DNA from 3 places in the Colwellia sp. BRX10-4 genome. Region 3 is predicted to be linked to each of the others. Evidence: predicted binding sites of a transcription regulator. Region 3 holds the regulator's gene; each other region holds the start of a gene.
The links. Region 3 encodes LexA, which represses DNA repair genes until DNA is damaged. Its sites were predicted from a motif close to TACTGTATNNNNATACAGTA; they were not measured.

Region 1 (3,293 bases), on a different contig from region 3:
AATGTCAGCCCATGGCCAGCGTCCTATTTGTCAAGATACCGGCATAGTGACTTGCTTTGTAAAAGTGGGTATGGATGTTCAGTGGGACAAAACTGACTTAACGGTTCAGCAAATGGTTGATGAAGGTACTCGCAGAGCTTACTTAAACCCAGACAACCCATTGCGCGCTTCTATTGTAAAAGACCCCGCTGGCGCGCGTCTTAATACTAAAGATAATACACCATCGGTTGTTCATATCGATATGGTTGCCGGTGGTGGCGTCGATATTATGATTGCAGCGAAAGGCGGTGGTAGTGAAAATAAATCAAAAATGGTGATGTTAAATCCTAGTGATTCAATTGCTGACTGGGTAGTAAAAACACTGCCCTCAATGGGCGCAGGTTGGTGTCCTCCGGGAATGTTAGGCATAGGTATCGGTGGAACAGCAGAAAAAGCAGGGGTACTTGCTAAAGAAAGTTTAATGGAACCGGTAGATATTCAAGATCTTATTGACCGTGGTGCTGAAACAGCCGAAGAAAAACTGCGTCTAGAAATTTTTGAACGTGTTAATAAATTAGGTATTGGCGCACAAGGTCTCGGTGGTTTAACGACAGTTGTAGACATTAAAATTATGTCAGCACCTACCCACGCGGCATCAAAACCTGTGGTGATGATACCCAATTGTGCGGCAACGCGTCATGTCCATTTTCACTTAGATGGTTCTGGTCCAGCTAACTTAACACCACCAAAATTAGAAGACTGGCCAGAAATAACCTGGGAAGTCGGTGAAAACGTGCGTCGTGTTAATGTTGATACCTTGAAAAAATCCGATATCAGTAGCTGGAAAACCGGTGAAACTGTATTACTGAGCGGGACTATCTTAACCGGACGTGATGCTGCTCATAAACGTATTCAAGATATGCTAGCCAAGGGTGAAAAGTTACCGGTAGACTTTACTGACAAGTTTATTTACTACGTAGGTCCTGTCGATGCTATTGGCGATGAAGCTGTGGGTCCAGCTGGCCCAACGACAGCAACACGCATGGATAAATTTACAGAAATGATGCTCTCTGAAACAGGCCTACTTGGCACTATCGGCAAAGCTGAACGTGGTGCCGAGACCGTTGAAACCATCAAAAATCATAAATCAGTCTATCTAATGGCCGTTGGTGGTGCTGCATACTTAGTATCGAAAGCCATTAAAAAAGCAAGAGTTGTTGCTTTTGAAGATATGGGGATGGAAGCTATTTACGAATTCGAAGTTGAAGATATGCCGGTAACGGTAGCTGTTGATAGCCAAGGAGAATCGGTTCACGTCACGGGCCCTGCTATTTGGAAAGCTAAGATTGAAGTGCAGGATGCCAAATCAAAAAATTAATTGATGCTTGTGTAAGCTACTAATTTTAAAACAAGCGCCTTAGGGCGCTTTTTTTATTGATGATAGTAAGTTGATTATTTTCGTCTATACTAATAGAACATTATTAAAATTAAGTATTAAAAACATTAACTATGACTAACACTAACCTTCGCACTGTTACTATTATTTATTATAATGAGGATTCACTTGAGTTAATGCACTTTATTGGACAATTTGCAGAAAATGCCAGTGGACGTGTCATTATTCCGGAAAAATTTAAAGAAGATAAATCGATTGTTGCTGTGTGTGATGGAGAAATAACCATTCTTAATAAAGTTGGCGATCGCATTCATCTTATCAATGATTATTAAATATGGACTTGTTGATGAACAAGCTTAGAATAAACTTAACCTGAGTATATTTCTATGGTTTAATACTGATAATATTTACAGTGTTGCTGATGTGATTTTATGCCTATCGACGAATTCCTTGTTTTTTTAGAAAAAATTCCTACCGAAATTTTTATGCTGTTCAACATTATTTTATTGGTATTGTGCTTTTTAATAAGTTTTATAGTTTTTTTTAAAATAAAAAAAATGTCACTACAGTTGTTTCTGCAAGATGAAAAGTCACAGCTATTGTTTGAAAAATTAACCGTTGATAGTGAAGTCTCAAATAAATACCAACAGCAACAACAACAGCAAACTAGCTTTAATCATCAACAATTGGCAAACCAACAAGTTGAGTTAAAGACTTATTTCGAACAACAAATCTCTGATTTTAAAATTAAGTTGTTGTACCAACATGCTGAGCAAGGTGAGAAGCAATCATCGAGTTTACATGCAAGTAGTGAAAAGTTACACCGCGCATTACACGAGCACCAAGTCGTTTTTAATCAGAATCAGCTAAAATCGGTTGATCAACTTGTTGAACACTTAAATCGAGTGACGCACATTAGCCGTGAAGAGTTAACTAAGTCATTGCAAGCATCGAGTGAGCAAATGGCCAAACGTATTGATGGATTAACTGTCTCTACCGATAACCGCTTAAAAGAAATCAGCGGGCAAGTAGAAAAACGTTTAGCAGAAGGGTTTGAGAAAACAACAAAAACCTTTAATGATATTTTGCAACGTCTTGCCTTGATTGATGACGCGCAAAAGAAGATCACGGAACTTTCCTCAAACGTAGTCAGCTTACAAGAAGTATTAAGTGATAAGCGTTCACGGGGGGCTTTTGGCGAAGTTCAGCTTAACAGTTTAATTCGCAACGTCATCCCCGAGCAAAACTTTTCTTTACAGCACACTTTATCAAATGGAAAAATTGCTGATTGTATTTTATTCTTACCTGAGCCAACCGGTAATGTCGTTATCGACTCTAAGTTCCCTTTAGAAAACTATAAGAAAATGCTGGATAACCAGCTAGGGGAGCATGACCGAAAATCGGCAGAGCGTCAGTTTAAACTCGACATAAAAAAGCATATTAATGATATTAGTTCTAAATACTTGATTGAAAAAGAAACCGCCGACGGGGCTATTATGTTTATTCCTGCAGAAGCTATCTTTGCTGAAATTCATGCACACCAAGGTGATTTAGTTGATTACGCCAATAAAAAGCGAGTATGGCTGGCATCGCCTACCACGCTAATGGCTATATTAACAACGTCACGCTCAGTACTAAAAGATGAAGCTACTCGTAAGCAAATACATGTTATTCAAGCGCATCTCTCACACTTATCGCAAGACTTTAGTCGTTTTAAATCTCGTTTTGCCAATTTAGCAAAGCACATAGACCAAGCAGCGAGTGACGTAAAACAAATTCATACCTCGGCAGATAAAATATCGTCACGCTTTGATAAAATTGAACAGGTTGAGTTGAAAAATGATAGTGATGAAAAGCCCACTGGTGCAGACAGTAAAATAGATAATGAGCAAGCTCTGCCTGTTGTTTAACCTGATTG
Region 2 (3,293 bases), on a different contig from region 3:
GGGGTGAGCTTGAAGCGAACACGAGCAGTTTTTTTATAAGTGAAGACTGACGTCTTACTTTTTTAGCGACTATCGTACTATGGGTGGTTAAGGCTGCTTGTAATGTATGTATATCGACAATACGTTGACCAAAACTACGTGTAGAGAATATTTCCCGTTTAGGTGCTTTTACATCATCCCAGCTTAAACAGCTAATCCCCTTTAATTCGTTAACCGTACGCTCAGTGACAACACTAAATTGCTTGCGCATAATCTTAGGGCATTGCATTGATAACTGATAAGCCGTGCTAATATTTTGCTGTTTTAGTCGATGAGATATTTTATTACCAATACCCCAAACCTCATTTACTGCCATTTTTTCTAATATTTCTTTCGCACTTTGCGCGTTATCAATAATGGCAACACCCTGGTAACCGTCAAGTTTTTTAGCTGCATGATTTGCTGCTTTAGCTAAGGTTGATGTTGTACCAAAGCCAACACCCACCGGTAGCCGGGTTTCTTTCCAAATAGCACGTCTTATTTCATGGCCGTATTGGTGCCAATCTTTAATAACGCCACTATAGTTTTTAAAATGTAAAAATGACTCATCAATTGAGTAAATATATTGGTCATCACAATATCTCGCAATAACATTCATCATTCTTTCACTTAAGTCAGCATATAACTCGTAGTTGGAAGAGCGTACCACTACACCATGCTTATGTAGTAAGTCTTTTATCTGAAAATAGGGAGTGAATTTTGGAATACCCAGCCGTCGAGCAATAGGACAAACAGCACAAATGCAGCCATCGTTATTCGTTAAAACAACAACGGGCTTGTTTCTTATGCTCGGGTCGAAGACTTTTTCTGCGCTGGCATAAAAAGATACAGCATCAACTAATGCATACATGCGGTTAATTCAGGAGCTTGATGATGGAGTCGAATAGAGCGAGTAACAATACCTTCTAATTGAAAGTCGTCTCCGGGCTTGATGCTAACTGGCGCAAAATCTTTAGACGCTGATAACAGCCGAGCTTGCTTTTTATCAATCAACTTACAGACAAAGCAACCATTGTAATTTGCCACAATGACATCACCATTTCTGGCGGTGAGTGAACGATCAACAATAAGTAAATCACCATCAAAAATGCCCACACCCTGCATGGACTCGCCAGATGCTTGGCCAATAAATGTGGCATTAGGATGCCTAATAAGGAGTTTATCTAGTGATAACCCCAGTTCTTTATATTCGGCTGCGGGTGATTCAAACCCTGAAATACCTGCTTCAATGTAAATAGGAATAACTTTCATTACTTAAATCTCAACTGTGTTTTTATACAGTATAGTTTCTAAGTTGATTCTTGAACAGAATAATTTAACATTGCTTACGAGTAATGATTACTTTCATTTTGAAATAGAGCCGTTAAAATCAGCGCTGCATAAATTTATAGGGTTAACTTAGATGCATGAAAATGCCAATTCGTTAGTGGTACTTGATTTTGAAACCACAGGATTATCACCCAATCAAGGTGATAGAGCGATAGAGATAGGTGCGGTTAGAATTGTAGACGGTAAAGTTACCGATAAATTTCAATCATTAATGAATCCTGGTTTTAGGATCAGTGGTTTTATTGAGCAATACACCGGAATATCTAATCAAATGCTTGCTAATGTCGGCTCTTGTGGTGAAGTGATGGCACAATTTACCGATTTTCTGGGTGACGATAATTTACTTGCCCATAATGCGTCTTTTGATCAAAAATTCCTGAACGCTGAGCTTAATAACATTAATCGAAAATATTTTGGGCAATTTATTTGTTCATTACTTGTCTCGCGCAGAATAAATATAGATGCGCCTAATCATAAATTAGGTACGCTGATTCGTTATAAAAATATTCCATCAGATGGGGCTTTTCATCGGGCGTTATTTGATGCTGAGATGACGGCAAAATTGTGGTTGTTGATGCTTGATGATATCGAAGAAAAAATTAACCACGAGTTTGTACCTTTTGCATTAATACAGAAGTTATCAAAGACAGCAAAAAATGACGTAAGTAAGCTGTTAACTAAATGGTAATTTATCTTGTTGGTTTTTAATTTTTTATCTCAGGTATACTCTTCGTTCAACGTTTATTAGAGTTAATATTATCGACTATCCAGATAAAAAAGCCCCAGAAGAAATAGATCCCACACTGCCTTCTGTAGCGGTATCAAATTTACAGCTTAAAATAGCGACCTTTAATTTGTTTAATTATCTTGAGCCGCCCAATGCTTTCTATGAATTTGAACGAATTTATAGTGCTGAGCAGTGGCGTAAAAAGCAACATTGGATTGCTGAATATTTACGTGAATTTCAACCTGACATTATTGGCTTTCAAGAAGTCTTTAGTCCCGAGTCTCTAGAGCAATTAGTTGCAGAGCAGGGCTATTGTTATTTTGCTGTGGTTGATGAACCTCAAGTGATAGATGATTTTATTTACAAACGTCCTGTTGTCGCCATTGCATCTCGTTACCCTATTGTTGAAGTTGCCGCGGTAGAAGCAAACACTGAGCTTGCACTATCATTAGGTTTAACCGATAAATTCTCTTTTAGCCGAAAAGTGTTAAGGGCAACGGTTGATGTGCCTCATATGGGTAACTGTGATTGTTATGTTGTGCACTTTAAATCTAAGCGCTCTATGATTGAAGTCGATGATAAAAATATAAGTCGCACGCCAGAGCAAACCATTATTGAAAGCCTAAAAGCACAAGTGGCAGGTGGTTGGGGCTCAACGATACAACGTGGCAGTGAAGCGACGTTATTAATGATTGAAATCATAGCGCGGCGTGAGGCTACCGGCCAGCCAATGGTATTAATGGGGGACTTCAACAATACCTTAACTGATGGTGTGCTAAGTCATCTACTGACTAACACCCTAAGGTTTGTCTCGGCCATTGAGCGTGATGCCTATCTTGCTAAATATTGCTTGCAAGATGCTTGGGATTTATTTCAAGTTGCAGTGACAAATGAGACTCTTCAAGAAGAAAAAATACAGCGCACTCCGACACATTATTTTGGTGCGAGCAGCTCAGTACTTGATTATATCTTATTATCATGTGATTTTGACGCTAGTTATCACGATAGTCTTTATCAGGTCAGTGCGTATGACACGTATGATCGACATTTAATTAATCCTATCTTTGAGCGAGATGGCGAAAGTACCGATCATGGCATTGCCTTGGTTACACTAACGTTAAGATCATAAATTAGCCAAAGCCCCAAAAAAAGGCCTCAAAAGGAGCCTTTTTATTGGTGATGCTGAGTTTATGCTTTT
Region 3 (3,293 bases):
TTTGCTTCATACTTAACTGCTTATCATAAGCTTGCATACCTGAACCCGCTTTACCATTGAGTACAATATCAATATGCGCAGCAATACTACCCGTAGCAACAGAGCTTCCTTTAAGTGCAGGAAATGCTGGAGGTAGACCAGCACCAGAAACTTGATGACAGGCAGCACAGTAGGCAACATAGGTAGTTTCACCCAAAGTCATCAGTTCATCCATTGATGCGGAAGCGTTAAGAGACGCTTTCTCAGCAGCAGCAGCTTGCGCATTAAATTCGTGTTGCTCATCGAGCCAAAGAGCATAATCAGCTTCAGACTTTACTTCGACAACAATAGGCATAAAACCGTGATCTTTACCACAAAGCTCAGCACACTGACCTCGGTATAGCCCAGGCTCGTCAACTTTTGTCCATGCTTCATTAATAAATCCTGGGATAGCATCTTGTTTTACTGCAAAAGCAGGTACCCACCAGGCATGAATAACATCGTCAGAAGTGATTAAAAATCTTACTTTCTTATTAACTGGAATGACAAGGTGTTTATCAACTTCGAGTAAATAATTTTCACCTTTGACTTTGTCGCCGGCATCAACACTAAGGTGTTTACCTTCTTGTGTCTCATACTGTGGTCTTGGCGTAGATAAAACGGAGTAGAACTCAATATCTTGATCAAAATATTTATAATGCCACTTCCACTGAGAACCTGTGATCTGAATGGTAACGTCAGAATCGTCGTTATTTTCCATTTCGATCAGTGTTTTCGTTGCTGGTACAGCCATAGCGATAAGAATGACAATGGGAATTGCTGTCCAGAGAATCTCTACTTTTGTACTTTCATGAAAATCTGCTGATTTAGCCCCTTTGGATTTTCGGTGGAAAACCATTGACCAAAACATAGCACCAAAAACAACCACACCGATTGCTACACATATATACATTGCGAGCATATGTAGATCATAAACATCTCTACTTACTTCTGTTACACCCTTGGTCAGATTTAATTGCATATCTGCCCAAGCTGAACTGGAAAGAACACTCCCCAACAACAGCCAACCTAGGTTACGTCTTTTCACACGACATCTCCTTCACCCTATAAAAGTTTAAAACTTGATACCTAGGACAAAACACATCCTTTAGTACGGATTTTTATTATTTTCTTAGCGATTTTGTTATCAACCAGTTAGCGTCGAAAACATCGCCTTATATTTATATTTGTACACATTCCAAACTAGAATTACTTAAAAGTTGATCTGGGTCAATTTAAAAATCGAGCTATTTTAAAATAAAAACCAATAAAAACAATAGAGTATCAACTCTAATATAAAATAATGCCTAATAACAAAGGGCTGTAGCCGTAGTATTAAAAATAAACAGCTAAGTATAACTACGCGTATTACAAAAATTGATAGTGGTTATTTTTTAATCAGAAAAAGATAAAGTTGTTTGAATGGGGTTTAGAATGAAAATTATTCTTAGGAAAGAGGAAGGTTTGCATGAAAAGAATACGAAAGGGTATAAAAGCAAACTTTAGCCTATGTTATAGACTAAAGTTAACGGATCGGTTTGACTTATTTAATAGCGTATTTGTTAGATAAATTGACTTAGTTCGTTACCACTAAGTTTATTAAAAAGATTAACTTAATTACATCCAGTCTGCCGAGCGAATAACGCCAACAGCTAACCCTTCAATATTAAACTCTTGGTCAGACAAATCAACTTTTATAGGAGAGAAATCATCATTTTCAGCATGTAAGTAAACGATATTACCTTCTCTTTTATAACGTTTAACCGTAACATTTTCTTCGACACGAGCAACAATTACTTGGCCATTTTGTACATCGGTCGTTTGATGAACTGCTAACAAGTCACCATCAAGTATGCCAATGTTTTTCATGCTTTCGCCATTAACTCTCAATAAGTAATCAGCGGCTGGATGAAACAAATTACCGTCTACTTTATAATGATCTTCAACATGCTCTGCAGCTAAAATAGGTTCACCTGCAGCAACTCTGCCGATTAACGGTAAACCGGCTTCTTCCATTAACTTCTCAGTCAACCGAATGCCGCGAGAAGTACCTGGTAACATTTCTATATAGCCTTTTTTAGCCAAAGCTTTTAAATGTTCCTCGGCTGCATTTGCTGATTTAAAGCCAAAAAACTTGGCTATTTCAGCACGCGTTGGTGGCATGCCCGTATCGCTTATCTTGTCTTTGATCAGATCAAAAACTTGTTGTTGTCGGTTCGTTAGAGGGCGTAATTCGCTGATTTCATTTAGCATAGGGGGCCTGTAAATTTACACAGTTGTTACTGTGAGTATATACAGGTCATTAGTAAAGGCAAGTTTTCTAGCCGAATTATTTTTGAAAACTCCCTGATTTTAGATAATGGATAACTTGTTCGATAACTTTTTCGTTTTTCATCATAAATGGATGGGTCGTTTCCATTTCAATGTGATCATTCATACCATCAAGTTTGGTACTAGCAACCGAAACTTTACCATCATCTTTATCAGGAATAAGTGTTGATAATATCCAATTAATACTTTGATTACCGGCAATAACACCCAAATCAAAATTAGCATTGCCAAGGTTACTAGGGACACTGAATTCGCCAGTACCTAATTGCATACCCGCATCACCATTTATAAAACTAAAGCCAGGTGTATTTTTAAGTTTATCAACGACTTCACTGCCATTATTTGGTGGGCCCAGCATCACGACTTTATGTAAATTAGGTATTTTGTGCATACTTAAATATTGGCGAACTAATATACCGCCCATTGAATGGGTAACAAAGTTAACTTGACGATTTTCACAAATTAATAGCGCTTTAGAAATCACTTTTTCAGCCAACTCTTCTATCGAATAATCCCTAGAAGGGTAGTTGATATTTATCACAAAATAACCTTCTGCTAACAATCGTTTTTCAATAGCTTTCATCGAGTTAGCGGAACGTGCAAGCCCATGCAGTAAAATTACACATTCACCATTAGATAAAGAATCTACGGGCTCTTCAAAAGAAGCTTGAATTTTATAGCCACGTTCAACCGAAGTATCTAGGCTTTCTTGTTCAATCATATTTTTTAAACGAATTTCTGCATCAGTAATTTTTCTAGCAAATTGTTCCTTAAGGAGTGCTAATTCTGACTTAAGTGCTGTAATTTTTTCATTCATAGCTGCGCTCCATCATTTTTATGTTGAACGTTCATTATTGATACTCTAATCATGTTAAACAATATATTTTCAGCTGCCACAAATATAAAATGCTTTTCTCCAACAATACTTCAAGCAATAACAAGTG

Region 1: the regulator LexA is predicted to act here: its motif matches at 1,771-1,790, upstream of H4J67_RS03915 (DNA recombination protein RmuC).
Region 2: the regulator LexA is predicted to act here: its motif matches at 1,303-1,322, upstream of H4J67_RS17465 (LexA family transcriptional regulator).

What each region holds. Positions count from the first base shown of each region.
Region 1 is NZ_JACGVZ010000002.1:340,453-343,745, forward strand. It holds gene H4J67_RS03905 (fumarate hydratase) at 1-1,357, shown strand, start outside; gene H4J67_RS03910 (TIGR02922 family protein) at 1,489-1,707, shown strand; gene H4J67_RS03915 (DNA recombination protein RmuC) at 1,933-3,285, shown strand.
Region 2 is NZ_JACGVZ010000029.1:39,124-42,416, reverse strand. It holds gene H4J67_RS17470 (Y-family DNA polymerase) at 1-889, opposite strand, end outside; gene H4J67_RS17465 (LexA family transcriptional regulator) at 877-1,290, opposite strand; gene H4J67_RS17460 (PolC-type DNA polymerase III) at 1,442-2,056, shown strand; gene H4J67_RS17455 (endonuclease/exonuclease/phosphatase family protein) at 2,223-3,224, shown strand; gene H4J67_RS20855 (PEP-CTERM sorting domain-containing protein) at 3,284-3,293, opposite strand, start outside.
Region 3 is NZ_JACGVZ010000007.1:26,790-30,082, reverse strand. It holds gene coxB (cytochrome c oxidase subunit II) at 1-1,066, opposite strand, end outside; gene lexA (transcriptional repressor LexA) at 1,636-2,271, opposite strand; gene H4J67_RS07775 (alpha/beta fold hydrolase) at 2,348-3,166, opposite strand.